Regions from separate parts of the Ectobacillus soli genome, predicted to be linked through region 2. Evidence: riboswitches for the same ligand, from Rfam matches in the RefSeq annotation. Region 2 holds a riboswitch; the other holds the start of a gene.
What was found. A riboswitch is a leader RNA that binds a small molecule or an ion and turns the genes downstream of it on or off. The one in region 2 is predicted to bind lysine.
Positions count from the first base shown of each region.

Region 1 (16,380 bases), 140 kb from region 2:
ATTTTTTTGGATATAAGTATGTAAAATGTCCAAGCTGTGGTAAATGGGGTTGGGTACGTCCTGTTGGAAAAGGATAAAGTAAAATAAAGGTATGGAATTAAACCTTTGCTAATGATTAGAAGAAATAAAAAGTATGTAGATGACTATAACGGGTTTACTTTAGAGGTGCAAAACAAATAATTGCAGTCACTTTTACAGGAATTTTTACATTTAATTTGTTATTGCTGAACAATAGAAGAAGATTGCGACGTAGATACTGATTAATTTTTACTTATAAGTTAAGTTTCTTTTCTCGTTTGATTCCAGTATAATTACCATCTTGAACCATTCCAACATACTCAAATCCAAGTCCACTATAATATTCATTTAACTTATGATTTGAAGCCTGACAATCTAATCTAATTTTATTTTTACCATGTTTAATTGCAATTTGTTCACAGAATTTAATTATAGTCGCTCCAATGCCAGAAACCCCTATATCGGTAACCAAATTATGAATATAGTAACTTTGCGAACTGTCATTCCAACACTTATCTTGTTCTAATAATGCAAATGCTCCTATAACGCTATTTAAATCCCCATATTTAACAACATAAAGTTGACCCTTTGATACTAATTCTTCATAATAGTTTTTGGGATAGTATTTAAGATAATTCGTTTTATTCCATTGACTTATGTTATTTTCATCCATCCATTTTATACGTTTTTGTATAAGTATCAAAATTTCATCAATATCTTCATTCATTGCCTTTTGAAAAATATATCTATCCACGACATAGTTCTCCCTTCTTTTCTAATCTATAATTTTACACTATAATAAAATAAAATTTACTCAATTATGTAAATGATTTTTGTTGCACATTATATTACTATTGTCTATTTATATTATAAACTAATCCTATAGAAGTTAGCATTCTACTATCGATGTTTTACCTAGATTTTTTATTTCGTCCTGTCACGAAAATAATATTTTCAATTCCAGACTGAACCGCTTCTTCGACAATATATTGATCCTCTTCTTTCCTTTGTATGTTCGGCAAATACCCAGAAACGGCTTCCTGTAAAGTTTACGATTAATCCCAGTGCAGTTACCCCGCACTTACTAATTAGGATGGACCATCCTGCATATTGATGGAGAATGACGAGCATTACGGAAGTAATTACAAGTGTGATTATGTTCACAAAAACAAATTTTCCCATTTCATATTTTCGGCCAATATATTCCCCAATAACTCCACGCATAATAAGTACAATTCCACTAAAGAGCAGCTGAATGATGATAATAGAGGCCCAGCCCGTTACGGTGCTGTCAGTAAATAATTTTAAATACAGTACTACGAGCATGTAGAGAAAGCCTGCGACGGAAAACATACCACCGACAATGCTGGCAAGTTTTAGCGGCTAATAGGAGAAAGAAGTCATCCCGTCCATAGACAACTTCGTTCACAATTATAATTTTTTTTCAAATACGTGATGAGTTTCTCATCCACTTGTGTGTCCTTATTTCCTGTATTCTTCACAGCTGTTCCTTCCTGGCTCGTTTTTAATGCAGACTGTAACCATTCATCTTAACTTCTGCTTTATCCAAAATGGACTATAGAGTAGTAAAAAACTAATAATGAGTACTCCTTCCACTGATAAAAGATACCATGGCCATGGACCTAGATAATTCAGAATGGATGAAATCTCAGGTTTTTTCATCAAGTACAGATAATTTGCATGTAGAAAACGATTGATCAAAAATACACACCCTGCATACAAATTCACGATTAGCACACTCATCCAAAGTGAGCGAAATGTCGGTTTATATTTCTCTACTGCTAGCATAAAGATACAGGCAAGAATAACACCCCCGTGAGAGACATAAAAATCAATGTATCGAAAATGCGGAAAGGAGTAGATACCCAGATCAGGTGTCAGCATGGCTTGGATCGAACTGCTTATTCCAGCAAAATATAAAAATCGAAATAAACTAACGCTCCTTGTTACTAACATCACGATGGAAAGCAAAATGGAAATATCGCTAAGATGAAGAGGTAAAGTCGAACCAAGCGACCAAATATGAAAATAAAGGAACCAGATGTGGTAACTGGCTTCTGCAAGAATTAAAAGAATGGCGAGTGAATAACAAAACAAATGATTCCTTTTTGACTCTGCAAACCACGTTCTAACCATGAACAGGCACATACAGAGTAACCCAATCGTTAATACGGTTAAAAGATGTTCTTCTGAAAACAATTGAAAAGGATGATTTGGATAGTCTTTTTGAAAATATGGCTGCATCATTTCACCTCATATTAATAAGTCTAGCTACACCCTTATTTTCACTTAAACCACCATCATTTTATTCGGTTTTGTTTATTATCAAAATTCCTCATCTTTTTCAAACTAAACTACTTTATTTAGCAGGAATTATTTTTGCAGCTTGGGCTGAATTAAAAACATACATCCATAGCATATTATTTCTTAATATCCAATATCGCCGGCGGGTTTTATCAAAAATAATAAAAGAGGAAGAAAGCAAAAAATTTTGTTTTCTTCCTCTTTTGTAATTAAATTATTCTTTAAATAGTTTCATCCGATTTATTCCATGGCACTTTTCCTTATTTTAATGTAAATATTTTCTTTTTCACAGCAATATCCCATCCTACTTTAATAAGATAGATAAAGAATAATACATTCAAAAGTGACGTTATAATCAATGGTAAGCTATACGGTAGACCGTCTGAACCACTTGTTCGGAATAAAACTGCAAAGGTATTGATAAAAATAGTTGCACTGAAACCGGCACATAACCAAAGTAATCTTTTGTCCTTAATGTAGATAAATGCCAGTAGAGACAGGGCAGCAGCAGGGAATAAATATCTTTCATGCATACTAGTAGAAAAAGTAAAGACTCCTGAAATCTGCAAAAGCGCCGCAATAGAAGCGAATTTTGTAGTACGTCCTTTTATGTAAACAAACCACGAAAACAAGGTAACTATAACAATAGCTATAAGTCCCCATACATGATAGTTTAGTAGAAACAAAGTCGTCGTATTTGGCTTAAAGTTGCCTCCAATAAGACTGAAGAAGTTGAATGCATTCATCGAACCATAAGGATATTCCCCAATTGTTTTAGAATAGAGTTTAACAATCCATATCGGATCTTGTTGTAATGAAAAGGGAATAATTACCATCAATACTGTTGCTATACTCGTAACAGCCGCTATTACAAAACGTTTTACATTTTTCAAACTAATTAGCACAAAGAAAAATACAGGAAGATAAATAATACCTTGTGGTTTCATGAGTATGGCTACTGTAAAAATAGCGGTAGCGATATAAATCTTTCCCTCACATAAGGTAAAAACTGCTAAAACAATAAGCATGGTGAAGAAGGAATCTACCTGTCCCCAGAAAGTTGAATTGATAATAATTGCCGGATTAAATATATAAAAAGCCGACAAAAGAATACTAATTTCTAAAGAAAGATATTTTAAAGATAGTCTATACATGATATATGCTGTTGCTACGTCAGCAAGAATAGATGGCAATTTAATTAGCAAAGTAAAATATAAATTCATCGTCTGCATTGACGCAATTTTCCCAACTACATACAAAATATAAACAAAGAAAGGAGGATAATCGCTCCAACCGTTCATATAAAACCCACTCAGACTTTTTGCAGCGGAAGTTGCCCATTCTTTGAAAAGATTGATGTCATAAGGAAATCCTCCTACCCATGGGGCAACAGCAATCCGTAACAATAATCCAGCTGCTAATATGGTCCAAACTAATAATTTTTTATTCTTATGAACTATAATGTTCTTATAAACGAACAAATAATAAAAGATTGTAAATACCCCAAAAAATAGAATGCTGTATAGGATAAGAGGCGCTGCATACTTCGTATCTGTATGCTCAGTTTCTTTAAACATATCCCCATTTGGAGTGTATATGTTTCCGTTTGAAGGGGGGTGATTTGTATGAGGGGAGAAGCTATTTCTTCCATCTTGCATACCTTGACCCAGAATAGTTGTTGAACTACAATAAAAACTCCACATAGAATAAACACTTACTGCAATGATTGCAAAAAGTACTAGGAACAATCCTATCCTTACCTTACTATCTTTTAATGTTGACATTGAATTACCTCTCCATCTACTTTGTTTCCTAATACTACGTAATTTCTAATTACTTTCTTACAACTAGTTTCCATATTTCACAGTAACATTGATAACTAGTTTTTAACAAGAAGAAAAGTGACAAGTGAATGACAAAGTAATTGGTTTCATTAGTAAAAAGACATATTCTGCGAATATGTCTTTTTACTAATTTATACTGACAATAAGTACTTAGTAATGTTGGTACCCACCACTTCACTTACTACGTTACGATATTAATTTCGCAATCGTAAACGCAATACCAGCAGCTAATCCGCCTACTAAAGTTGTTTGCCATGCACTCTTAAATGGCTTGGATCCAGTAAATGTGCCCTTCACATATCCAAAAATAAACAACGCAATCAGTGTCATAACAACGGAAACTAAAAGTGCTGAATCTGGTTTGGAAATAAACATATATGGAGATAAAGGAATAAGACCACCTACTATGTATGATATTCCAATCGTAAGGGAACTATTTAATGCACGTTTCGGTTCAGGCTTTTCAAGTCCTAGTTCATATTTCATCATAAAATCAACCCATTTTTCATCATCTTTACTGATCGCATCGACAGCCGCATTGACTGTTTCATCAGGAATATTCCACTGACGTAATATGTCTGCTACTTCTTCCCGTTCGCGATTTGGCAATTCAATTACTTCTTTTCGTTCCCGTTCCAATTCAGACGCATAGTGTTCTTCATCTGTACGAGCAGCAAGAAATCCACCAAGTCCCATTGCAATCGATCCTGCAGCAACTTCTGCCACACCTGCAATTACAACCAAACTTGTAGTAGGAACGCTACCTGATAATCCGGCTGCTAGAGCAAACGGAACCGTGAGTCCATCGGCCATTCCAATGACAACATCCCGAATAAATTCAGGTGCCAAAAAGTGACTTTCTTCATGGGTTTCTTTATTCATTCCATTCTCTGACATAGAAATTCTCCCCCTTTATGTTCCAAATCAACTGTTTTTCTAATAGCTACGATAATGAAAATCCTTATCGTTACCCTTAAAATGCCACATGGTGCTATTACATATGTAATAGCACCACGTTAGAATTTCAGTATAATTTGATTATTTTTATTATATCATATTTACGAGAGTCGTACATGTTTTTACCAATAGGAAGCGCTCTGCATGAAAACTACGCACTTACCTCCTCTTTACGAGTAACTGTACCTTTATGTGAAACATAGCTATGTATAATCATCCCCATAATAAGAAGCAACATTCCGAACCAAGAAAGTGCGGTAGGTAACGAATTAGGAAACAATATCCATTCACCCATTACAGTAAACAATACTTCCATAGATTGCGTAGCTTCGACTGCTGCTAGCTTCTGCATATTACCTCTCACCATGTCGGTTGCATGAAAAAAGAGAACCGTTGCAATTGCTCCTGAACAAATCGCAACTATAGAAGATTGCAACATTTGTCCTTGACTTGGTAAACCAACCGTAAAGATCCCGTATACAGAAAGCAGTAGCCAAAAAGGTAAGCTTGCAATTGTCATACCTAACACGCGCTGATACGTATCTAACCGCCCATCACAAGCATCCATCATTTTACGATTGCCTAGTGGATAGGCAAAGGATGCAAATAGAACAGGTATACTCCCAAGCAAAACTTCTTGTAAAGATAAATGATTTGCCTGTTGCATCTGCATAAGAACAATGCCTATTAGAACAATGCTAGATATAGCAAGACCTCTCCCTGGAATTTGTCCCCGAACCTTCACAGGCCCCTTTGATGTTTGAAGGGTCAACGAGAAAAACGGTGCCAGCAAGGAACCAGATATAATCGTAATTTGCCACGTTCCCGCCGTAAGCCATCCTGGTGCAAAGGCAGCTGCAAAGCAAAGCGGCGCATAGAATAAGCCAAATCCTACAAAGCTCCACAAAAGCCATGTCCCTGGCTTCTCCTTCAACATTTGCCAAAGAGGACGCATTCCCCTTCTCATTATGACCAAAAGCAGCAGAAAAGGAACGGTAAACATATACCGTAATGATGCACTCCAAATCCAGCTTCCACCCGAAAGCTCCATAAAGCGATTAAAGATAAAGGAGGAAGAAAAAAAGAAAGCTGCCAAAACTCCTAAAATAATTGGTCGCAATGTAGTCACCTCAAGCATTTTATTATGTAAGAATTCTTCTAAGTCTAGCCTTTTTGTTCAACTAGCGAGATGAACAATCTACTATATCTATACTTTCAATCTAGTAGCTTTAAATTGAATACATGCATAATCTTATTTTTTCACAATTCATGTATTATTTAATTATACATGCAATATATCGTATGCAAGTTGTCAATTCAACCATATTTTATTTCAAAGAGATGTTGACAATTGTAGATCATTTCCAATTATTTTTTTGCTTTTTTCATATGAATTTATTATAAATATAAATACTGCGAAAATAGGGTACCTTTTTGCGATTCTTGCTTCTTTGGAATTGCTGCGTTTTAAGATTGCACAAAAAACAGACCGCTGCACTTTTTCGCACGGCGGTCTGTTACTAGTTTCCTTACATACTGCTTTCCAATGTCATTTTTGGATGCTTTTGTTGGAACATACGGAATACGAAATCATTTTCAAATAGAAGTACAGGATTTCCTTCGCGGTCTTCGACGTGCATAACGCGTGAATCGAACATATCGTCTTCTAGTTCTTCCTTTTTCGTCCACATGGCAATACTATGCTTCATCGGAACCATATCAATATCTACATTGTATTCAGCCTTCATTCGATATTCGAATACTTGGAATTGTAGTTCCCCTACTGCTCCTAAAATGTAATCCCCAAAAAACGGAGTGCGGTAGAGCTGCACAGCTCCTTCCTGTACAAGCTGCGTCATCCCTTTATCGAATTGCTTATGCTTCATCGCATTTTTTGCATGCACCTTCATAAACAATTCTGGTGGGAATTTCGGCAAGGCTTCATATTGGAATACATCATTTCCGTCCATAATGGTATCTCCAATTTGGTAAGTTCCAGAATCATACAATCCGATAATATCACCGGGATATGCTTCTTCAACCGTTTCTCGATCCGATGCTAAGAATTGCTGCGATTGACCAAGCTTTATTTTTTTACCCGTACGTGCTAACGTCACCGACATACCGCGCTCAAATTTACCTGAGCACACACGAACAAATGCAATGCGGTCGCGATGGGCCGGATTCATATTGGCCTGAATTTTAAAAACAAATCCTGAAAAATGGGGATAATCAAGACCTATCATTCCTGATGTCGAATTTCTTGGCTGTGGTGAAGAAGTCAACTCAATAAATGCGTCGAGAAATGATTGTACACCGAAGTTCGCAATCGCACTTCCGAAAAATACAGGCGTTAACGTACCATTTTTCACTTTTTCAACCGAAAAATCATTACCTGCTTCATCTAATAAAGCTAGCTCTTCGGTTAAAGTTTCAAGGTAAGAAGGATCAATTTCTTTTTTTACTTCATCAGTAATATGCTCACCGTCAAAGTTAGTGAAAAAAGATTCTTTGTTACCGCGGAATACTTCTATTTTCTTCTCAAATCGATCATATGTACCTTGGAATCGTTTTCCCATGCCAATAGGCCACGTAACCGGGTACGATTCAATTCCAAGCACTTCTTCAATTTCAGCAAGAAGTTCTAGCGGTTCTTTCCCTTCTCGGTCTAGCTTATTAATAAAGGTAAGAATGGGAATACCTCGCATCCGACATACTTTGAAAAGCTTGATTGTTTGCGCTTCAATCCCCTTTGTTCCATCAATAACCATGACCGCACTATCAACTGCAGTTAACGTTCGATACGTATCTTCACTAAAATCTTGGTGACCTGGTGTATCCAAAATGTTAATCCGATGGTCTTTGTATAAAATTTGCATCACACTTGATGTAACGGAAATTCCACGTTGCTTTTCAATTTCCATCCAGTCTGATTTTGCATATTTCCCTGTTTTTTTCGCTTTTACTGTCCCTGCTGAACGGATTGTACCACCAAGGAGCAAAAGCTTTTCTGTCAATGTCGTTTTCCCAGCATCTGGGTGAGAAATAATTGCAAACGTACGACGTGACGAAATTTCTTTATTCATTTGCTCACTAATCATAATTGCATTCCTTTCCGATGAAAATGTATATAAAAAATCTAACGATGTAAGATATCATCGTAGTCAAAACAAAACGCACCAGTTCCTTCTACTCAGCACTTCTTATCATATCAAATCCTCACCCGTAGTTAAAGTTCTACTTATCATTCTCATAAGAAAATATCAATTTTTCTTTGTATAATACTTGAACTTCAGCATAATGTAATCTATAATAAACATCGTCTTTACGATAATTTTATATTTACAAAATCCTCATCAATCCGATGAGGTAGAGGTCGCGGCCTTTAAAAGTACGACGGACGAGATGCAGAGAACATCGACCGACTCCGTCTGGAAAGGAAAGGCTGCCGAAGTTTGTGCTTTTTTCTGGGAGCATGAGCTGGGACTGTTTTCGAATAGGAACAGGACTGTCACATGTGCAAAAACCGGTACATGTGATGAGCTATCTTACGGAAGGCATGATGCGGGGTAGTATATAACGTCGTCAAATCCTTTTGACGGCTTTTTTTATTCCCCACTCCTTCCATATCAAAATTTTAGGAGTGTTACTTATGGAAAGTACAGCTAGAAATGTTTCATTACATGAAACAACATCAAAACACACTGAATTGCGCAGAGGATTAAAATCACGTCATTTAACGATGATTTCTCTCGGCGGAACCATTGGAACAGGATTGTTTCTCGCCAGTGGAAATTCGATTCATAATGCCGGACCGGGCGGAGCCCTTGTGTCCTATATCGCTGTTGGGATAATGGTATACTTCCTCATGACAAGCCTTGCAGAAATGGCAACATATATGCCAGTAGCCGGTTCGTTCAGTACGTATGCAACGAAATTCGTCGATCCTTCTCTTGGATTCGCACTAGGCTGGAACTATTGGTATAACTGGGCTATTACCATTGCGGCAGAATTATCAGCTGTAACAATGATTATGAAATTTTGGTTCCCTCAAACGTCTTCCTTATTATGGAGCGCTCTTTTCTTAGCAATTATGTTTCTATTAAATTACTTATCTGTAAAAGGGTTTGGCGAGGCTGAATATTGGTTTTCACTCATTAAAGTCGTTACCGTTATTATCTTTTTAGTTGTTGGTACCGCTATGATTTTTGGCATCATTGGTGGAAGTGCCGTTGGATTTCAAAACTTTACCATTGCGGATGCACCGTTCCATGGTGGATTTATGGCAACGATCGGTGTCTTCATGGCAGCTGGATTTTCTTTTCAAGGAACGGAGCTTCTTGGTGTTGCTGCTGGAGAAACTGAAGATCCAAAAAAATCTATTCCACGAGCAGTAAAAAGTGTGTTTTGGCGTATTCTTCTCTTTTATGTGCTTGCTATTTTTGTTATTAGCTGTCTTATTCCGTTTACAAACCCAGATTTAGCAAACAGCGATGTTACTGTTAGCCCGTTCACACTCGTATTTAGCCGTGCAGGGATCGCATTTGCTGCATCTGTTATGAATGCCATTATTTTAACTGCAGTATTATCTGCTGGTAACTCTGGTATGTATGCGTCCACTCGTATGCTTTGGGATTTAGCCCGTGACGGAAAAGCTCCAAAGTTTCTTGGAAAGCTTGATTCTCGCGGCGTTCCTGTAAATGCATTAATTGTTACAGCATCAATTGGTGCTGTAGCATTCCTTGCTTCATTATTTGGTGATGGCGTTGTTTATACATGGCTCTTGAATGCGTCTGGAATGTCAGGCTTTATCGCATGGCTTGGAATTGCAATTAGCCATTATCGTTTCCGCAAAGCATATGTAACCCAAGGACGAGAAATAAGCAATCTACCATTTAGAGCAAAGTGGTTCCCATTTGGACCTATATTCGCCCTTGTTCTATGTACGATTGTTATCCTCGGCCAAGGCTATTCTGCTTTTGTAGACGGCAAAATTGATTGGAACAGCGTCATTGTCTCCTACATTGGCTTACCTGTCTTTCTAATTGTTTGGATTTGGTATAAAGTAGCGAAAAAAACAAAGATGGTTCCCCTTCAAGAATGTGAGTTTGACGAAGAATAAAAGTAGAAAGAGGGAAACTCACAATTTTATGAGTTTCCCTCTTTTTATATACCCCTTCAAAATCAGCTTAATACACACGTTACCCCCTTTTTTGACAAACTCCTAATCTATTTCAACACTCTTCCTCATATTTAAAAAATGATTGAAATGTACAAGCTTTCTCTATCAATTTGCATATACTTACTAGTGGACATAGTTCTTTTTACCCCTCTCCAGTCCGAAGCTTGAAGCAGCTGTTTCTAACAGCTGCTCTTTTTATAGCGTATTACTCCGTACGCAGCATGCTATGGACAGCATGAACAAACATTTGCACACCAATACATAAAGACTCTTCATCAATATCAAAACGGGGATGATGATGTGGATAGGATGTACTCGGAGAGCTTCCCGATCCGAGCTTAAAAAAGCATCCTTTTGCTCGTTGTAAATAAGCAGAAAAATCTTCACCTCCCATAGAAGGATCGATTGAAACGACTCCCTCCTCGCCATATAGTTCTACCGCACAACGTTCGATTAGAGACGTAATATCAGGATCATTAATAACAGGTCTGTAACCATATCGATACGAATACGTAAAGGTTGCCCCGTGTGCATCCGCAATACCCTTTGTAATTTGCCGAATTTTGACTTCTGCATCACGGCGCAAATCCTCCTTAAACGAACGGACGGTACCCATAATATGTGCACGTTCTGGTATAATGTTATCGGCTGTGCCGGCATGAAATTGTGTCACGGAAAGTACGCGTTGATCAAAAGCATCCGTCCCTCTTGAAATAATATGCTGTAGGTTCGTGATGAGCTGCGCACCAACAGCTATAGGGTCAATACATGCCTGTGGATGAGCTGCGTGTCCCCCCTTTCCTTCTATTGTAATGTCGAACACATCTGGTGCTGCCATCATCGGACCATAGGCAATGCCAATCTTCCCCGTTGGCAATCCAGACATCATATGGAGTCCTAGTACGGCATCTACTCCATCCATCACACCTGCTTGCACCATTTCCTCCGCCCCGCCTGGATATTGCTCCTCGGCATGCTGAAATAGAAAACGAATCTCTCCCCCTAAGGAATCTACATGCTTCGTTAATATGTCAGCTGCCCCAAGCAAAATAGCAGTATGTGCATCATGCCCACATGCATGCATAACACCATTTATTTTAGAAGCATAACTTACCTCATTTTCCTCTTGAAGAGGAAGGGCATCCATATCAGCTCGTAGTGCAACCGTTCTTCCCTTTTCCCTTCCTTTTAATATAGCCATAATGCTACTTGCTGTTGGGCGAACGACTTCTAAATTAGGAAACAATTGTAATGTATCGAAGACAAATTGTGCTGTTTGATGTTCTTGAAAGGAAAGCTCAGGATAGCTATGCAAATGCCGTCTCCAATTCACTATTTTTTCCTTATTAATAATATAACGGAAATTATTCACACACTTCACCACTTTCCCCAGTCATTTTTTTGTATTAACATATACATTTCAAGCAGAATGTACTATACTATTTTCTGATTCTTTTTAGCGTTCCCCTCTCTAATTCCATATGGAAAAAGTAAAAAAATATGCTAGTAATGTATGGCTATTTGAAAGGGGTACGGATTTTCTTTTTGCCATAAGAGTGATACTATCAGAAATGAACCTTATTTCGGTAGTTGGTACGCGGCAAGTAAATGAGGAGGGACTTATGAAAGCGATTCAAAGTATGTGGTCTCGGCCACTAACGCAGTGGGTAGTCAAAACCCTCTATTATTTATTCATTCTTCTAGCTCTTCTAGGGCTATATGGATTTAAAGATACAAATTCAAGTACGTTTATTTACAATGAGTTTTAAAGCGGGGTAAGAACATGAATGTTTTCGAAGAAATTGAACATTGGGCACAAACAGAGCCGAGCCGAAATGCCTTCGTATGGAGAGATAAGCCTATTACATACGGGCAGTTAAAAGAACAATCGGATGCACTGTCGTATTGGATAGCTGAGCATGATAAGGATGCAGCACCAATTATTGTGTATGGTCATATGCAACCGGAAATGATTGTTATGTTTCTTGCATGTGTAAAGGCTGGACATGCATACATTCCAATAGATTACAGCATCCCTGTAGATCGAATTCACCATATTGTTACGAATTCTGGTGCAAAACTATTCTTATCGGCAGCAGATACTATAATTTCTAATGTTGCTATTCAGACAGTCCAAAAGGAAGAAATGAAAACTATTTTTTCTACCTATAAAGGAAAAGCTGCAAATCCTTCACTGCAAGTAACAGAAGAGGATACGTTCTATATTATTTATACTTCTGGCAGTACGGGAAACCCAAAAGGCGTGCAAATTACTCTTGGTAATTTGCAAAGTTTTGTAAGCTGGATGCAATCGGATTTTCCAATTGCAAAAAACCAAGTGTTTTTAAACCAAGCACCGTTCTCATTTGATCTCTCTGTTATGGATTTGTATTCATCCTTGACAACAGGTGGCACATTGTGGGCTGTTGATAAGGATATGATTGCTAAGCCAAAGGAATTATTTTCTTCCTTTAAAAATTCTCAAATGGAAGTTTGGACATCTACACCATCGTTCGCGCAAATTTGCCTTATGGAGCCAGACTTTACCGAGGAAATGCTACCGAACATGCGCACCTTCCTCTTTTGCGGAGAAGTACTTTCTAGCGACACTGCCCGCAAGCTAAAGGAACGTTTTCCAAAAGCAAGCATCATTAATACATACGGTCCAACCGAAACCACGGTAGCCGTTACAAGCTTAGAAATAACAGATGATATTTTAAGTAAGTATACTGCTCTTCCTGTCGGATACTGTAAATCAGATAGCCGGATACTTATTATGAAGGAAGACGGCACCGAAGCAGTGGAAGAAGAAAAGGGAGAAATTATAATTATTGGACCGGGCGTAAGTACCGGGTATTTAGGCAGCCCTAATTTAACAAACAAATTCTTTACAATCATAGGTAGTAAGCGTGCTTACAAGACTGGTGATGCCGGACATATGCAAAACGGACTTCTCTTTTTCCATGGTCGCTTGGATTTTCAAATTAAGCTACACGGCTACCGAATGGAGCTAGAGGAAATTGAGCATCAACTAAGAACAAGTAGCTATGTTGAAGCAGCCGTGATTATTCCTGTTAAAAAAGGAGAAACCTACGACCACTTATTGGCAGTAGTAATTCCTAAGAAACATATGTTTGAAAAGGAATATCAGCTCACCTCGGCCATAAAAAAAGAGATTGCATCCTTTCTTCCAAACTATATGATTCCGCGAAAATTTATGTATCGCGAAAGCATACCGATGACAGCAAACGGAAAAGTCGACCGAAAAAAATTGTTGAGTGAGGTTACAGCATGATTCCGTATGCAACATTTACTTATTTTGTAATTATAACGATTCTACTTGCACCTACAATCATAGCTGGATTACGAGGGAAATCACTGCGGACGTACAACTCTGTCATCACGGTGATTATACTTGCTATTATTTTTGCAAGTAAACCCGTGCAAGCCATTTCATTAATTGGCTACACGATATGGCAAGTCTTACTTGCAAAGAGCTATTTACCGTTGCGAAAGCGAAATAACAAAGCAAGTACATTCTATCTTGCTACTTTGCTTTCGTTATTGCCGCTTGTACTTGTGAAAATCGTACCGATTCTACAAACATCAAGCACCATTGGCTTTCTCGGCATATCTTATTTAACATTTAAATCGGTGCAAATGATAATTGAAATAAGAGATGGACAAATCAAGGAATTATCGCTATATGACTTCCTCCGTTTCCTTCTCTTCTTTCCAACCATTACATCTGGTCCAATTGATCGCTTTCGTCGCTTTCAAAAAGATATTATAAAAACACCGTCATCCAAGGAATATACGGAACTTCTCTATATAGGTATCAATCGTATTTTCCAAGGATTTCTGTATAAATTCATCATCGGCTATTTGATTAACGAGTATATTCTTCATGCAGATTTCGTCATGAAGCACTCCTTTACATCAGTGCTTATATATATGTATGCGTACAGCTTTTATCTATTTTTTGATTTTGCTGGTTATAGTGCCTTTGCGATTGGGGTTAGTTATTTCATGGGCATTAAGACTCCTGAAAACTTTAATAAGCCATTTATTAGTCGTAATATTAAGGATTTCTGGAATCGCTGGCACATGAGCTTATCCTTCTGGTTCCGTGATTATATTTATATGCGCTTTGTTTTTCTCATGACTAAGAAAAAGATTATTAAAGATCGGTACATCGTTTCCTACTCAGGATTTTTCTTAAACTTTTTCATTATGGGCATTTGGCACGGGCTTCACACAAATTATATTATTTACGGTCTATATCATGCCTTACTTATTATTTTATTTGATGTATTTGAACGTTTAAACAAGAAGCACAAGTTCTGGTCAAACAACAAACTAACCCATGCTGTTTCGATTGTGCTTACGTTCCACTTTGTATGTTTTGGATTTCTCATCTTCTCAGGCAAGATTATCTAACGTTGCACCTTGCCAGGGAGCAAGTACTAAGAATGTAAGATTGAAGAAAAAGGAGATAGTAACCATGAATGACTTAAAAGACCAAGTATTAGACCTTCTTGAAGAAGTATGCGAAAACGATATTGTAAAGGAAAACCCTGATGTTCTTCTATTTGAAGAAGGCATTCTTGACTCATTTGGAACTGTTAATTTGCTAGTAGAAATTCAAGAACGTTTAAATATTGAAGTATCCATTTCTGATTTCGACCGTGATGAATGGGCTACACCAAACTTAATTATCAAAAAATTGGAAGAGTTAAAATGAAAACACCGACGTTTGGTCCGATTCTTCTTGCATTGCTAATCCTTTGCACTTTGCTACTTCTTCCCAATTCGTTCCTTCAATCTCTATTAAACAATACGAAAGTGGAAGAAGCCGCAAATTCCTTAAGTACTAACGTATTTCAAGGAATTGATTTGCAGAAGAAGATGCTAGAGGATCCGAAATACCTTCCGATGTACGGCTCATCAGAGCTGTCTCGCTTGGATGTATACCATCCGTCAAACTACTTTCGCGTAAATCCTGATGGCTTTACGCCATTTCTTATTGGTCGTGGTGGTACGCAGTCGCTTACCCATTTCTTAAGTCTTGCAGCAAATGCAAATCAATTAGAAGGGAAAAAGGTCGTCTTCATTCTTTCCCCGCAATGGTTTGTAGCAGAAGGATTAAATGATGAACATTTTTCACCAAACTTTTCATCAGTTCAAGCCTATGATTTTCTCTTTAATCAAACATTAGATCCTATACTTAAGAAACAAGCTGCAAGGAGACTGCTTGACTTTGAAGTAGTAAAAAAGGACTCCTTGCTTACAACAATGCTAGAAGGAATTGTGTATACGGACTCCGTACATACATGGAAAGCAAAAATTGTTAAACCTCTAGCATACGTGTACCGAAGCATTTTACAACGAAAGGATTTTGTACTTTCTCTCGTTGCCGTTTATGGGCACAAACCAAATACGGATCCCCATTTGAAAAATCTTTCGTGGGATCAACTCATACATCGCGCCGAACAATCGGGAAAAAGTGGGTCACAATCAAATGAATACGGCATAGTCGACGATTACTATAATGATAAAATTGCCCCAAAATTGTCCCAACTAAAAGGCTACCGAGCAAATGAATCATACGATGCGTCACCCGAATACACCGATTTACAAATGGTACTAGATCTATTAAAACAAAAACATGCACAAGCATTATTCGTCTCCGTTCCTGTAAACGGACCGTGGTACGACTATGCAGAATTTCCAAAAGAACGACGCCAAACCTACTATAAAAAAGTAAAAGATCAAATTGAGCAATCTGGGTTTGCAGTTGCTGACTTTTCAGATCATGAATACGATCAATATTTCATGAAAGATACCATTCATGTTGGATGGAAAGGTTGGATATACGTCGACAAAGCAGTGAAGCAATTTTATGACGGTAAGTAAAAAAAGGAAACACTTGATGTGTTTCCTTTTTTGATGATTCTTCAAAACTCCATTTTCCTATTAATACCCGAATCCCTTCAATTCCATGATTCGATTCTTTGCTTCCACTATCGTTTTCTCAATTAATGAAGCCGCCGT
Region 1 is NZ_JBGJZM010000001.1:1,610,717-1,627,096, forward strand. Features, by position in the region: gene ACAN53_RS08375 (hypothetical protein) at 1-77, shown strand, start outside; gene ACAN53_RS08380 (GNAT family N-acetyltransferase) at 272-772, opposite strand; gene ACAN53_RS08385 (GtrA family protein) at 973-1,200, opposite strand; partial or broken gene ACAN53_RS08390 (glycosyltransferase) at 1,192-1,440, opposite strand; gene ACAN53_RS08395 (YwaF family protein) at 1,564-2,283, opposite strand; gene ACAN53_RS08400 (hypothetical protein) at 2,604-4,127, opposite strand; gene ACAN53_RS08405 (VIT1/CCC1 transporter family protein) at 4,374-5,084, opposite strand; gene ACAN53_RS08410 (DMT family transporter) at 5,296-6,264, opposite strand; gene ACAN53_RS08415 (peptide chain release factor 3) at 6,674-8,245, opposite strand; lysine riboswitch at 8,507-8,698, shown strand; gene ACAN53_RS08420 (amino acid permease) at 8,797-10,266, shown strand; gene ACAN53_RS08425 (amidohydrolase) at 10,532-11,698, opposite strand; gene ACAN53_RS08430 (teichoic acid D-Ala incorporation-associated protein DltX) at 11,949-12,095, shown strand; gene dltA (D-alanine--poly(phosphoribitol) ligase subunit DltA) at 12,110-13,621, shown strand; gene dltB (D-alanyl-lipoteichoic acid biosynthesis protein DltB) at 13,618-14,766, shown strand; gene dltC (D-alanine--poly(phosphoribitol) ligase subunit DltC) at 14,831-15,070, shown strand; gene dltD (D-alanyl-lipoteichoic acid biosynthesis protein DltD) at 15,067-16,242, shown strand; gene ACAN53_RS08455 (NAD(P)H-dependent flavin oxidoreductase) at 16,303-16,380, opposite strand, start outside.
Region 1: it holds a riboswitch for lysine, as region 2 does, so the genes downstream of both, ACAN53_RS08420 (amino acid permease) here and lysA (diaminopimelate decarboxylase) in region 2, are expected to answer to the same signal.

Region 2 (16,380 bases):
CCGCAAGAAAAATTGCAAATCGCACGTCAGTTAGAAAAATTAGGAATCAACGTCATGGAAGCCGGCTTTGCAGCCGCTTCCGACGGTGATTTCAAATCTGTACGTGATATTGCAAAGCTTGTAAAAAATGCATCTGTTATGAGTCTTGCTCGTGCAAAAGAAAGCGATATCAAGACTGCCTTTGATGCGTTGAAGGATGCGGCGCAACCTCGCTTGCACGTGTTTATCGCTACAAGTGATATTCATATGAAATATAAGCTTCGTATGACGAGAGAGCAGGTACTGGATTCAATTAAACAATCGGTGGTATTAGCAAAATCTTTGTTTCCAGTTGTTCAATTTTCAGCTGAGGATGCAACGAGAACGGATTACGCTTTTCTTGCAGAAGCATCCGAGTTGGCTATTCGCTGCGGAGCGAGTGTAATTAACATCCCTGATACCGTTGGATACACGAATCCGCAGGAATACTATGCTTTGTTCCAATACTTAAAACAACATGTTCCGTCTTTTGAACAAGCAATTTTCTCTTGCCACTGTCATGACGATTTAGGGATGGCAACAGCAAATTCACTAGCGGCAATTGAAAGTGGAATTGGCCAAGTAGAAGGAACAATCAACGGAATAGGGGAACGTGCAGGAAATGCAGCTTTGGAAGAAGTTGCTGTTGCCCTTCACATTCGTCAAGATCACTACCAAGCTGCAAGCTCTTTGCAGTTGAAGGAAATTAAAGCGACCAGCTCACTTGTCAGTCGATTAACAGGAATGATTATTCCGAAAAATAAGGCTGTTGTTGGAGCAAATGCATTTGCACATGAGTCTGGAATTCATCAAGATGGTGTGTTAAAGGAAGCCTCTACTTATGAAATTATTTCACCTGAGCTTGTTGGGGAAGAACAAAATAAACTTGTGTTAGGAAAGCACTCTGGACGTCATGCCTTTACAGATCGAATGATTGAGCTTGGCTATGAACTGACAGATGAAGAGCGCGACCGAGCATTCAAAGCTTTTAAACAACTTGCCGATCGTAAAAAAGAAGTGACAGAAGCAGATTTACATGCCCTTGTTTTAGGGGAAAAAGCGCTTCTTGATCAACCATACGAAGTCAAAGATTTACAAGTACATTTTAATTCGAATGGTACGCAATCAGCAACTGTCGTTCTCGTAGATGAGCAAGGTAACACAGTAGAGGACGCAGCAACAGGTGCAGGTAGTATTGAGGCTATCTATCATGCAATAGACCGAATTATAGGAAGAGAATTTAATCTAGTAGACTATCGTATACAATCAATTACGCAAGGACAGGATGCGTTAGCACATGTAAATGTCGAACTAAGCGATGGTGTGAAAACTTTATCTGGGTTCGGTGTTGCGTTTGATGTTCTGGAAGCTTCCGCAAGAGCCTATGTACATGCGGCAGGTAAGCTTATCCGATTGTCAGCAGTAAAACGGTGAGGTGATACGAATGGAGAAGAGAATCGTTTGTTTAGCAGGTGATGGCATCGGTCCAGAAGTAATGGACAGTGCAAAAAAAGTATTGCAGGTAATCGAACGGCTGTATGGACATCATTTTGAATTGCAGGATGAAGCGTTTGGGGGAGCTGCGATTGACGAATATGGGCAACCGCTTCCGGCTCGAACTCTTACAGCATGCTTAACAAGTGATGCTATATTACTTGCAGCTGTTGGTGGCCCAAAGTGGGATCATGTAACAGAACGTCCTGAAAAAGGATTACTTGCTCTTCGCAAAGGGCTTGGTGTATTTGCTAATGTGCGACCGGTAGAGGTGGAAAACTCTCTTGCCTACTTGTCTCCGCTTAAGGAAGATCGTGCGAAAGATGTACAATTCGTAGTTGTTCGCGAATTAACAGGTGGTTTGTATTTCGCTCTTCCGAAGGAACGTGATGCCGAGAAGGCAACCGATACGCTTTCTTATACAAGAAAAGAAATTGAAAGAATTATTGAGTATGCGTTTAAGCTAGCAAGAACGAGAAGTAAAAAAGTAACGAGTGTAGATAAAGCAAATGTTCTTGAAACAAGCAAGCTTTGGCGAGAAATTGCACTAGAAATCGCAGGACGCTATGAAGATGTAAAGCTTGAGCATCTGTATGTTGATGCCGCCTCTATGGAAATGATTCGCAACCCAGGCAAATTTGATGTCTTAGTAACGGAAAATATGTTTGGGGACATTTTGAGCGATGAAGCATCGGTACTAACTGGTTCGCTTGGTATGCTACCATCTGCAAGTCATTCACAAGATGGTCCATCTTTATACGAGCCTGTTCATGGTTCAGCTCCCGACATTGCAGGGAAAAATATTGCGAATCCGATAGCCATGCTTCGTTCGCTATCCATGCTTCTTGAGCAGTCATTTGGATTAACCAATGAGGCAAGTGCCATTACAAATGCTATTTCTTCTGTATTAGGTACTGGTAACTTCACAGCAGACCTAGGTGGTAAGGAAACAACGACTTCGTTCACGAATCTTATTATTCAAACAATTGAAGAACAAGTTTTAGTGGGGAGAGGGAAAGCATGAAGAAAACACTATTTGATAAATTGTGGGATCGCCATGTAGTTGCAAGCTCAGACAATGGTACAGATTTAATCTACATTGATCTTCATCTTGTACATGAAGTTACATCTCCGCAAGCGTTTGAAGGACTTCGACTTGCAGGTCGTCCGGTTCGTAGACCTGATCGTACCTTTGCAACAATGGATCATAATGTGCCAACGAAAGATGTTTGGAACATTACGGATGTAATTGCAAAAAAACAAATGGATACGCTTCGTGCAAATTGTGAAGAATTTGGTATCACACTTGCAGATATGGATGATGATCGTCAAGGAATCGTTCATGTTATTGGACCAGAGCTTGGGTTAACGCAGCCTGGAAAAACGATTGTGTGCGGCGATAGCCATACTTCTACCCATGGTGCATTTGGAGCACTTGCATTTGGTATCGGCACAAGTGAAGTCGAGCATGTCCTTGCTACGCAAACACTTTGGCAAAAGAAACCGAAATCAATGGGTGTAGAGCTTAAAGGTCGTTTGTCACAAGGTGTGTATGCAAAAGATATTATTCTACATTTACTAGCAACGTACGGTGTTTCCATGGGTACAGGTCATGTTATTGAGTTCTACGGAGATGCCATCAAGCATCTGTCAATGGAAGAAAGAATGACGATTTGTAACATGGCCATTGAAGGCGGTGCCAAAGCAGGTCTTATTGCTCCTGATGAGACGACATTTGCCTATATGGAAGGACGTCCGTATACGCCAACTAACTTTGATGAGGCCGTAGCTAATTGGAAAACGTTATATACAGAAGAAGGCGCAACGTTCGATCGTCAGGTGACAGTGGATGTCGCTTCTCTTGCACCGTATGTAACGTGGGGAACAAATCCTGGCATGGGTGTTAGCATTGATCAGGCGTTCCCTGAAATTACAGATAACAATTTGGAACGCGCATACGATTATATGGATTTGAAGCCAGGTGAAACTGCAAATAGTATACCAGTGCAACATGTGTTTATTGGATCATGCACAAATTCACGCTTATCTGACTTAGAAGAAGCAGCCGCTTTCATAAAGGGAAGAAAAGTAAAAGACGGTGTGCGAGCTCTTGTTGTACCAGGATCAAAGCAAGTACGTTTGCAAGCTATGGAAAAAGGCTTGGACAAAATTTTCACAGATGCTGGATTTGAATGGCGCGAAGCCGGTTGTTCTATGTGTCTGGGAATGAATCCAGATCAAGTACCAAGTGGTGAGCACTGTGCTTCTACATCGAATCGTAACTTTGAAGGGCGACAAGGAAAAGGAGCACGTACCCATCTTGTAAGCCCTGCAATGGCAGCAGCAGCTGCAATTTACGGAACATTTGTAGATATTCGAAAGGAGGAGTACCGTGAAGCCATTTCATACGCATAAAGGAACGGTTGTAGCTCTTATGAGTGATAATATCGATACGGATCAAATTATACCGAAGCAATATTTGAAGCGTATTGAGCGCACGGGATTCGGACAATTTCTTTTTGATGAGTGGCGCTATAATGATGATCGTAGTGATAACCCAAATTTCCCGTTAAATGTAAGAAAATCGGCTACTATACTAGTCGCGGGTGATAACTTTGGCTGTGGCTCATCTCGTGAGCATGCACCGTGGGCACTTGATGATTATGGGTTCCGAGTTATTATAGCTGGAAGCTTTGCTGATATTTTTTATATGAACTGTACGAAAAATGGTATTCTTCCTCTTGTACTCGGTGAAAAGGAACGAAATGCCCTTAGCAATCTCAAATCAGATGAAGAAATTATCGTTGATTTAGAGAAACAAACGATTCAAATGAAAACTGAAACTTATACATTTGACATCGAACCGGTTTGGAAGGAAAAATTACTTCTTGGACTTGATGACATTGCAGTAACCCTTAGATACGAAAAGGAAATCTCAAGCTTCGAACAGCGTGCATAGGTAGGGAAAAACCTTCAATTTGCAATAGAATTGAAGGTTTTTCTATGAATTTCCCATGTTGTCATAAGATGGATATAAATGGCATAGTTATTTTGGAATTTATGCAGTTTATAATTCTACATAAGGAAGTTTAGGTATATTGGCTTGAATAAATATCCGTAACAAGCGATAATGAATACATATTTCGAAATAATTTGACATAATTTTTAATCCTTTGTATCGTTTTATATGACTACTTTCGTTTTCTAAGACAAGGAGTGTTACTGATGACTAAATGGAAGAGAGCAAACCCAACCGGGACGAGGGACTTGCTATTTGAAGAATGTACCCGCCAAGAAGAAGTAGAACAGCGATTACGTCGTGTATTTCTATCGCGAGGATATGAAGAAATACGTACGCCTTCAATTGAATTTTACGATGTATTTTCTTTCCGTAATCGTCCCATTGACGAAGAAAAAATGTATAAATTCTTTGACCAAAACGGTCGTATTCTCGTCATGCGTCCAGATATGACGATTCCAATAGCTCGGGTCATTGGATCAACCATGATGAAACCGCCGTTAAAGCTTACATATAGCGGTAATATTTTCCGTGCAAATAAAAGCATGACAGGTAAATACAATGAACTCACACAGACAGGTATTGAAATAATTGGTATCGACAATTTACGCGCAGAAGTTGAATGTATTGTTAGTGCTATTCATGCTCTGCAATCTGTTGGCGTAACTCAATGTAAAATTGAAATTGGACAAGTGGAATTATATAAATCTATTGTGAAGAAACTTTCGTTAACGGAAGAAGATGAAGCAAGTTTACGAAACTACATTGAGAATAAGAGTTATACTGGATTATCCGAATTTTTAGAGAAAAAGAACTTTGATAGCAATGATGAGACGATTCGCTTACTTAAACGATTACCACGACTCTTCGGTGGTATGGAGATTATTGAAGAAGCCGAGCGGTTAGCATCCAATAATGAAATGAAACAAGCAGTTATTCGCGTTCGACAAATTTATGAAACAATCGACCGGTTAGGGTACAGCAATTATATTACTGTGGACCTAGGTATGATTCAAAATCTTCAATATTATACAGGCGTCATTTTCCGAGGATATGCCAACGATATTGGGGAAGAAATTCTAAGCGGGGGACGTTATGACGATTTAATGGGACACTTTGGTGAACCACTTCCGGCTGTTGGACTTGCGCTGAATGTAGATCAAATTGTACGCGTTTTGAAGGAAACCTCACCCCTTACTTCAACTGAGGAGCCTGCAGTTCTGATTCATTATTCATTAGAATCAATTGAAGAAGCCGAACGATTGCGAACTATGTTTGCTAAGGATGGTGTGAAAGCTGAATTGTCGATGCATGATACATTGCAAGATACATTTACTTTCGCTAGAAAACATCAAATCATGCATGTTATTGATACATCGAATGATAAACTTACATCATATGTATGGACGGATAAATGGGTGCTAGATAAAGAGGGGGAAGCTTCATGCGTAACATTCAAATTGCGCTAACAAAGGGCCGATTAGAAAAAAATATTATTCCATTGTTGGAACGTATCGGAGTAGATTGTTCAGAGCTTAAGGATAAAGGAAGAAAGCTTGTTTTTAAAAGTGGAGACGGCGCCATTTCGTTTATTCTTGTAAAAGCGATCGACGTTTTAACATATGTTGAGCACGGCGTAGCTGATATTGGCATCGTCGGTAAAGACGTTTTGCAGGAGAATGAAAGAGAAGTGTACGAAATGATTGATCTTGGAATTGGACGTTGTAAATTTTGCGTGGCATCCGTTCCATCTTATGATCCAAATAGCTATAAGAAAAAAACAATTGCAACTAAATATCCAAATGTAGCATCTGCATATTTCCGTCAAAAGGGAGAAGATGTAGAAATTATCAAGATTGAAGGATCCGTTGAAATTGCACCCCTATTAGGTCTTGCGGATGCCATCGTTGATATCGTTGAAACGGGACAAACGCTAAAAGAAAATGGACTAATCATTTTTGAAGAAATATCGGACATTTCTGCTCGCCTTATAGCAAATAAAGCATCGTTGAAAATGAAGACGAAAGAGATGTTCTCCATTATTGATCGTATTGAGGAAGCATTGAAGTAGAGGAGGTAACACCATGAAAGTATGGTATGGAGAGCAAGATGAAATTTTAAAGAATATTGAAAATCTGCGTGAATCATCAAAGATCGTAGAAAAAGAAGCAGCATTGGCTGTGGAAGCAGTCATTCAAGAAGTGAAAACAAACGGAGATGAAGCGCTCCGAGACTATACAAGAAAATTTGATAAAGTAGAGTTGAAAGAATTTCGTATTCCGCAACGAGAGATCGATGAAGCGTTCTCTGTAGTAGAACCGTCTTTCCTACAAGCACTTGAAGAAGCAAAAGTGAATATCGTTTCGTATCATGAAAAACAAAAGCGTCAAGGTTTTGTGGAGGCAGAACACGATGGCATTATTCGTGGTCAACTCATTCGTCCTTTGCAAACAGTTGGTGTTTATGTTCCGGGTGGTACAGCTGCGTATCCTTCTTCAGTTCTTATGAATATCTTACCTGCAAAAATAGCAGGAGTACCTCGCATTGTTATGGTAACGCCGCCACATGCTGGTGGGGTGAATCCTTACATCTTGGCAGCAGCGAAGGTTGCCGGCGTTGATGAAGTATATAGCATAGGGGGAGCACAGGCGATTGCAGCATTAGCTTATGGTACGGAAAGCATCCCTCGCGTTGACAAAATTGTAGGACCAGGAAATATGTATGTTGCTTTGGCTAAGCGTGCTGTATTTGGTGATGTAAATATTGATATGATTGCTGGACCTTCTGATATTCTTGTTGTTGCCGATGAAACGGGAAATGCACGCTATATTGCATCTGATCTTCTTTCCCAGGCGGAGCATGATGTGAATGCAACGGCTATTCTTGTTACTCCTAATGAAGAACTTGCACTTGCAGTTAAACAAGAAGTGGAAAAACAAGTTGAAGAACTACCAAGAAAAGAAATAGCAAAGACGTCTATTGAGCGAAACGGTGCTATTATTGTCGTTGATACAATGGAAGAAGCATTTGAGGCAGCGAATGCTATTAGCCCTGAGCATATAGAGCTCCATGTGAAGGAACCCATGCTAGCCTTAGCAAACGTACACAATGGCGGCAGTATTTTCTTAGGACCATATGCTCCAGAACCGCTTGGCGACTATTTCGCTGGACCAAACCATGTACTTCCAACAAGTGGTACCGCTCGCTTCTTCTCACCGCTCTCTGTTGACGATTTTATAAAAAAATCAAGCTTTGTATCGTATACGAGAAAAGCGCTAGAAAATGTAAAAGATCAAATTGTCATTTTAGCAGAAAAAGAGGGATTGCAGGCGCATGCGAAGGCAATCCAAATTCGATTTGATGGCAAAGGAGAGAATCAAGCATGACAAGAAGTGCAGAGCGTATTCGTACGACAACAGAAACTGACATCACCGTAAAAATTGACCTTGATAATCCAGACGAAGTAAGTATTGAAACTGGTGTTGGCTTCTTTGACCATATGCTTAATTTATTTGCTAGACATGGCCGATTTGGTTTACACATTCATGCTAAAGGCGATCTTCACATCGATTCGCATCATACTGTAGAGGATGTAGGAATTGCACTTGGGGAATGTATGAAAGAGGCGCTTGGTGATAAAAAGCAAATAAATAGATATGGTACATCTTATGTACCGATGGATGAAGCACTTGGCTTTGTTACACTCGACATAAGTAATCGCCCTTTTCTTGTCTTTGATGCGGAACTTGCAAATGAAAAGCTTGGCAACTTTGATACCGAATTGACAGAGGAATTTTTCAGAGCTGTGAGCTTTAATGCGGGTATTACTTTACACGCACGTGCCCTTTATGGGAAAAATACACATCATAAAATTGAAGCACTCTTTAAGGCGTTTGGACGTGCATTGCGCGAGGCAGTAGAGATTAACGAAAATATTAAAGGAGTTAACTCCACGAAAGGGATGCTGTAATATGATTGCAATTATCGATTACGGAATGGGAAATTTGCGCAGTGTTTCTAAGGCGCTTGAACATGTTGGTGTTTCTTACGTTATTACTGACGATGCAGATGTCATTCGTGGTAGCGAAGCAATTATATTACCTGGAGTCGGTGCATTTCCTAGAGCGATGAAGGAAATAGAAAAGCGTGGTCTAACTCCACTTTTGAAAGAGGAAGCTGCTACAGGAAAGCCGTTTCTTGGTGTATGCCTCGGCATGCAGCTCTTGTTTGAAGCAGGAGAAGAAATTGAAAATACAAAAGGTCTTGGCCTTTTACCTGGTACTGTACGAAAGCTTCCAGCTGGACGGAAAATTCCTCATATGGGTTGGAATTCTTTGGAACAAAAAAAGAAGTCCCCTCTTTTAAAAGATGTAAAGGAAAATTCATACGTTTATTATGTTCACTCCTTTTATGCAGATTGCCCGGATGAAGTAGTTGATGCAGGAAGCAACTATGGTGTATTTGTTCCAGGTGTTGTATCGCGCGGTAACATTTTTGGTGCCCAATTTCATCCGGAAAAAAGCAGTGAAACGGGACTGAAAATGCTAGAAAACTTTAAGGAGTTGGTTGAAACATGGTCATTTTCCCAGCAATCGATTTAAAGAACGGCCGCTGTGTTCGTTTGTATCAAGGACAATTCCAGCAAGAAACGGTAGTAAATGAAAATCCTCTTGAGCAAGCACTCGTGTTTGAAAAGCTAGGAGCGAAATATTTGCATCTCGTTGATCTCGACGGTGCACTTGAAGGAAAACCAACGAACTTTCCCGTTATCGAAAGTATTGCGAAGGCATTACGTATTCCTGTACAAGTAGGCGGCGGTATTCGTTCAATGGAAACAATACAAACGTTATTATCAATTGGAGTAGCGCGTGTCATTATAGGAACAGCCGCTTTGTTAAATCCTGCATTTTTAGAAGAGGCAATAGAAAAGTATGGAGATCGCATTGTAGTTGGCATCGATGCAAAAAATGAATACGTTGCAACGCGTGGTTGGCTTGATGTTTCGGATGTACACTATCTTACACTTGCGAAGCAAATGGAGAAAAAAGGGGTACAAACGATTGTCTTTACTGATATTTCTAGGGACGGTACGCTTACTGGACCAAACTTCGAGCAATTGCAAGCTCTGCAAGAAGCGGTATCTATTCAAATTGTCGCATCCGGTGGCGTGAGCTCACTAGACGATATAAAAAGATTGCAAGACATGAATTTGTACGGTGTTATTACAGGTAAGGCTTTATATGAAGGGAAATTTGCCCTTGAGGAAGCATTGCAGGTGGTGGAATCATGTTAACGAAACGAATTATTCCTTGCTTAGATGTGAAAAACGGTCGAGTAGTAAAAGGGGTTAATTTTGTTGAGCTTACTGATGTAGGAGATCCCGTTGCTATCGCTGCTGCTTATAATAAACAAGGTGCGGATGAACTTGTGTATTTAGATATTACTGCTACGCATGAAGGACGTAAAACGATGATTGATGTAGTAGAACGTACAGCAAACGAGGTATTTATTCCGCTAACAGTAGGTGGTGGAATTAGTACAGTTGAACAGATGTATCATCTCTTACGTGCAGGTGCTGACAAAATTTCCATTAATTCTTCAGCTGTACGCAATCCACAGCTGATTGCAGATGGGGCAGAGCGTTTCGGTGCGCAGTGTATCGTTGTTGCCATTGATGCTAAGAAGGTTGGAGAAGGAAAATGGAATGTGTACGTAAATGGTGGGCGCATTGACACGGGCTTAGATGCAGTAGAATGGGCGAAACGTGCAGAAGAGCTAGGGGCAGGCGAAATTTTGCTAACGAGCATGGATGCAGATGGTACGAAGATGGGGTATGATTTAGCATTGACTGAGGCGATTTCACAAGCTGTAACCATCCCGGTTATTGCTTCTGGTGGCTGTGGCAATAATGAGCATATCGTTGAGTTGTTTAAGCAAACAACGGCAGATGCAGCGCTTGCCGCTTCTATTTATCATTACGGGGAAACTACAATTGCAGAAACAAAGAAAAAATTGGATGAAGCGGGAGTTGAGGTAAGAAAATGAAACCAGATTTTTCTAAAGGGTTGCTTCCGGCTGTTATCGTGGATGACAAAAGCAATGATATACTAATGCTTGGTTATATGAACGAAGAATCTTATGCGAAAACATTGGAAACGAAAACTACATGGTTTTTTTCTCGTTCTCGTAATAAGCTATGGAATAAAGGGGAAACGTCTGGTCATTTTCAACATGTAAAGGAAATGTACCTAGACTGCGACCAAGATACGATTTTAGTACGAGTGGATCAAATTGGTCCTGCCTGTCATACAGGCAGCAGGAGCTGTTTTTTTACAAAAGTATTGTAGGGGGAACTAAAAATGACAAATGTATTACAAGAATTATATGATGAAATTCTCGATCGTAAGCAAAACCCAGTAGCAGAATCGTATACAAACTACTTATTTACAAAGGGCTTAGATAAAATTCTGAAAAAAGTAGGAGAAGAAGCTACGGAAGTTGTTATTGCTGCAAAAAATAACAGTCGTGAGGAACTTGTCAGTGAAATGATGGATTTAACATACCACTGTCTCGTTTTACTTGCAGAGCAAAACATTACATTAGATGAGCTGAAAGAAGAAGCGAATCGTCGCCGCGGAAAGCTATCTCATGTACATGATCGTAAAGATATCGAAACGCTATAAGGGGGAGAATAGGATGCGAGTCGATTATCATCTTCATTTAGAAGAAGGACCATACTCACTTCGTTGGTTAGACCGGACAAATCGTGCAATCCAGCATTTTACACCAGTTTCTGCACCAATTCATTCGATGAAATGGTTGTTACAGTCGAATGAATTATTAGAAAAACGATTGGAGCTAGGTGCGTTTTCTGCATACTGGATTGATTTGTATTTAGAAGAAGCTCTTCGTAAAGGGTTAACGGAAGTCGGGATTGTAGATCATTTATATCGTTTTACAGAAGCGAGAGAGTATTATTATCGTTATGTTGACATTTCTGATAGTGAACTAGGTGTACTGCAGAAAGAATGGCTAGACCAAGTCATGATTATGAACGTGAATCAGTTTACAAATGCAATTGAAGAAGCGAAGGAAAGATGGGCGAAAAAAGGGATTACATTACGTCTAGGACTGGAAGCAGATTATTTTGTCGGTGGGGAAGAAGAATTAGCCGAACTATTAAAGCTTGGGAACTGGGACTATGTAATCGGGTCCGTCCATTTTACAGATGATGGATGGGGTTTTGATAATCCAGATACACAAGAACTTTTTATTGGACAAGATCTTGATGTTTTATATAAAAATCATTTTGCAACCGTAGAACGTGCGATACGTTCTAAGCTATTTAATTTCGTAGCACATCTTGATAATATGAAAGTATTTAACTATCGTCCAGATGAAAATAGTTTGCTTCCATACTATGAAAATATAGCAAATGCTCTACTAGAAAGCGATGTGGCAACTGAAATCAATGCAGGATTGTACTACCGTTATCCTGTGCATGAAATGTGCCCAAGCCCGCTCTTTTTAAGTGTGTTAGCGAAACACCATGTGCCATTAACCGTTTCTTCTGATTCCCATTATCCCGATGATATTGGAAGTTATGTGGCACAAAATTTTGAAACAATACGTAAGCATGGCATTACAGAAATCGCGACATTTGAAAACCGAAAGCGTATTATGAAGCCACTTGACTAAGCAAGGATTGGCATTCTTCCATTTGTGAAAATCCTTCTTTTGTTTATACAACAAATAAGCGGCCTTCGTGCAAGGCTGGAAAGAATGTATTTTCATGAATGGGAAGAGCTAGTGATTTCTAATAGATTGCGTGAAAAGGATCGTCATACAGTTATACTGTCTGAGGGTCCTTTTCGCATACCCTATTTTTAATGGAGAGGATAAAAACGATGGCGAAAATAGTTGTAGCAGGAAAAATACCGAGCGCTGGATTAGAAATGTTAAAAGGACATGAAGTAAAAATGTATGAAGGGGAAGACCTAATTCAAGAGGGGCATCTGCAGGATCTTCTTTATGATGCAGACGCACTGCTTAGTTTACTATCTACAAAGGTAACGAAAGAGACAATTGAATCCGCACCCCATTTAAAAGTCATTGCTAATTATGGTGCAGGTTTTGACAATATTGATTATGTTTATGCAGCAAGTAAAGGGATTCCTGTTACCAATACACCAGACGTATCAACGGAAGCGACAGCAGAACTTACTTTTGCCATTTTACTAGCAGCTGCCCGCCGTATCCCTGAAGGAGATCAGTTATGTCGTACAGTAGGGTTTAAGGGATGGGCACCGCTTTTCTTTTTAGGGCGTGAAGTATATGGGAAAACAATCGGTATTATTGGATTTGGTGCCATTGGCCAAGCGGTTGCCAAACGTGCAAAGACCTTTGGAATGAACGTATTATATACGGGGCCTCATCGCAAGCAGGAGGAAGAGAAAGAAGTAGGTGCTACGTATGTCTCGCTAGAGGATGTACTCAAAAATTCGGACTTTGTCGTAATTAATAGTTCGTATCACCCAGATCTTCATCACTTGATAGATGATGAACAGCTTTCAATGATGAAGCCTACCTCCTATTTAATTAATGCATCTCGTGGTCCTATTCTAAATGAATTCGCTCTTGCCAGGGCATTAAAGAACAAAAGCATTGAAGGAGCGGCACTTGATGTGTACGAATATGAGCCGAGCATTACAGAAGAACTGAAAGAGCTTACAAATGTTGTACTTACGCCGCATATCGGGAATGCGACATTTGAAACGCGTGATAATATGGCAGAAATGGCTGTACGCAACATTTTACAGGTATTAGATGGCCGTGCACCGCTAACACCAGTACGATAGGACAAAAAGAGACACCCTCCGCCGAGGATGTCTCTTTTAGTCTTCTTCCCTTTTTTCATCATGGTCTTTAATGTGATCAAAATGTCGCTGACGTAAAAACTGTGAAAGCATGTAAACAATATAGAGTGGAATCGCTATGAATAAAAATTCCGGTATATTACCAATATTGCGTTTATACATCGTAAGAATGACACCTAACAAAAAGAGCGTAACAATGATGCTATACTTTGGGATAGGTACTTCCTTTAAGCTAGGAATTTTAATTCGGCTTACCATGAGAAAGGCGAATGCAATGTATAGGATAACGAGAACAATATGGGGAATGACATGAGAGAACAATGTAAGAAATGCCATAATTCCACCGGCTGCTGTTATCGGAACTCCTGTGAAATAATGCAAGGAGCTCGATGTAGGCGTAATATTAAATCGAGCAAGTCGATAGGCACCAAATAGTGGAAATAAACCTGCAATGTATAACCCCATTAGACCGAATTTAGAAAAATACGTATAATACATTAAAATGGCGGGTGCAGCTCCGAATGTAATAATGTCTGCTAATGAGTCTAATTCTTTACCTATCGGGGAGTCAACTCGGAGTAAACGAGCAAGTCTACCGTCTAAACTGTCTAACATCATACCAATTAAAACCAATATGGCTGCAGATCGATAATGTCCCATGGAGGCATAGCCAATGGACAGAAATCCGCTGTATAAATTTCCGAGAGTAAATAGATTCGGAATAGCTGTTCTGTACAAAATAAGATCCCTTACTTTCCTTTTAGATTCTTTTTTATCCATTTATCCTAACTGTAGTATATGTGAGTCATTACCTCTCAAAGAGAAGAATAAATGGTAACCATATGAAAGGCTGTCCTTTATATCATACCACAAAACAGCGGATACAAAGCAAACATTTCCATATATATGTACCATTGAAATGTTCAGAATTTATATGATAAATTAAATTTATCGAATGGACAAGGATATATCCCCTGTAAATATGGGGAAAATGAATTGACAGATTTGTTTTTGTTCTGGTATTGTTAAAAGCAATATAAAACGTTTGTAAATTAAATAGATCAGCCTCATCTTATCTCATGAATAGAGGTTGCAACCTTTAATAGTAGACTATGTGAGACTTTCTGGGGTCATCGATCATAGTACGAAAGGAAATGGTTGCCGAAGTGGACTAGTAGCCGTAATGCTATTCTATTGGGCTTGCATTGAAGAAGTGCATGACTGTCACAAGCAATGCTTGTGGAGAACTATTGGAGATGTTGATGCGGTTTCTTATTAAAATGATGATTCATTTTTAAAGAAACGCGTATGAACATTGGTTCAACGCGTTTTTTTACGACTAAACTAGGGGGAGTAGCAATGTATTTGCATGGATCAAGCCGCATAAATGAGCAAGGGCATTTAGAAATTGGAGGTTGTGACACGACCCAACTTGTAAAAAAGTATGGAACACCTCTTTATGTATATGACGAATCATTAATTCGGGAAAAAAGCCAGGCGTTTATTCGTGCCTTTGAAGAAAGCGGATTTTCTTATCAGGTAGCGTATGCAAGTAAGGCGTTTTTATGTTTAGAAATGTGTAATGTAGTGAAGGAAGAACATCTATCCCTAGATGTAGTTTCAGGAGGAGAATTATATACAGCGCTGCAAGCAGGATTTCCAGCACAGCGTATTCATTTTCATGGGAATAACAAAACAGAAGAAGAAATTCGTATGGCAATTGAAGCAAATATTGGTTGCTTTGTAGTGGATAATTTCTTCGAACTTGAAATTTTACATGACATTGCTAAGGAATCAGGAAAAATTGTTAATATCTTATTGCGCGTAACTCCAGGTGTGGAAGCTCATACCCATGAATATATTACAACCGGTCAGGATGATTCAAAGTTTGGTTTTGGTATTTCAAGTGGGCAGGCACTTCAAGCTATGAAAATTGCTGTACGAAAGCCTTTTTACCGTGTGCAAGGTGTTCATTCCCATATTGGTTCACAAATTTTTGAAACAGACGGATTTGTTCGTGCCATTGAAATTTTAAGTACCTTTCTAGAGTTAGTACGTGTGGAAACAGGAGAGACGATGCCCATCTTAAATTTAGGTGGTGGTTTTGGTATTCGGTATACGAAGGAAGATACTCCTCTTCCCGTTTCCACGTATGTAAAAGAGATGACAGATACTGTTCGTGAGCAGTTTACAAGTCGAAACTATCCTATACCAGAAATTTGGATTGAACCAGGCCGTAGTATCGTCGGAGATGCTGGAACGACCTTATATACAATTGGATCGATAAAAGATATACCAGGAATTCGCAAGTATGTTGCTGTGGATGGTGGCATGACTGATAACATCCGTCCTGCTCTGTATCAAGCATCCTATGAGGCAATGCTTGCCAATCGTGCAAAGGAACAACCAGAAGAAAAAGTATCCATTGCAGGAAAATGCTGTGAGAGTGGAGACATGCTCATTTGGGATATTGACTTGCCAAAAGTAGCATCTATGGATGTATTAGCTGTATCATGCACAGGAGCATACGGATACTCCATGGCAAGCAATTATAATCGTATTCCTAGACCTGCAGTTGTATTTGTTAAAGATGGAAAATCAAAAATTGTGGTCGAACGAGAAAGTTATGCTGACCTTGTGAAGAATGATCGTATGAACATGAATAATTTTGTCTCACAACCAATCGTGTAACACCAATTCATAAACGGTGTGTAGGCAGTAAAAAATGCGAGTAGAAAAACGTCCAATCAAGTCGTTTCTTCTATCTCGCTTTTTTATGTAGCATTTTTTTGCATAAGGTCTCATATAATGAAGAGCACGATTCCTGACGAGGAGAGTTTATATGAGAAATACGGCATTGTTTGTTATGGATGTGCAGCCTCCTTATTTAAATGCTGTTACACCAATTGAATACACAGATATGCCTGCTATGCTACGCACAATTAATGAAGCAATTGATAAAGCGAATCATCA
Region 2 is NZ_JBGJZM010000001.1:1,474,794-1,491,173, reverse strand. Features, by position in the region: gene ACAN53_RS07785 (2-isopropylmalate synthase) at 1-1,452, shown strand, start outside; gene leuB (3-isopropylmalate dehydrogenase) at 1,463-2,536, shown strand; gene leuC (3-isopropylmalate dehydratase large subunit) at 2,533-3,927, shown strand; gene leuD (3-isopropylmalate dehydratase small subunit) at 3,905-4,471, shown strand; gene ACAN53_RS07765 (ATP phosphoribosyltransferase regulatory subunit) at 4,738-6,000, shown strand; gene hisG (ATP phosphoribosyltransferase) at 5,976-6,602, shown strand; gene hisD (histidinol dehydrogenase) at 6,616-7,917, shown strand; gene hisB (imidazoleglycerol-phosphate dehydratase HisB) at 7,914-8,501, shown strand; gene hisH (imidazole glycerol phosphate synthase subunit HisH) at 8,503-9,132, shown strand; gene hisA (1-(5-phosphoribosyl)-5-[(5-phosphoribosylamino)methylideneamino]imidazole-4-carboxamide isomerase) at 9,105-9,824, shown strand; gene hisF (imidazole glycerol phosphate synthase subunit HisF) at 9,818-10,576, shown strand; gene hisI (phosphoribosyl-AMP cyclohydrolase) at 10,573-10,878, shown strand; gene hisE (phosphoribosyl-ATP diphosphatase) at 10,891-11,214, shown strand; gene ACAN53_RS07720 (histidinol phosphate phosphatase domain-containing protein) at 11,228-12,229, shown strand; gene ACAN53_RS07715 (NAD(P)-dependent oxidoreductase) at 12,439-13,389, shown strand; gene pssA (CDP-diacylglycerol--serine O-phosphatidyltransferase) at 13,426-14,145, opposite strand; lysine riboswitch at 14,484-14,665, shown strand; gene lysA (diaminopimelate decarboxylase) at 14,767-16,098, shown strand; gene ACAN53_RS07700 (cysteine hydrolase family protein) at 16,250-16,380, shown strand, end outside.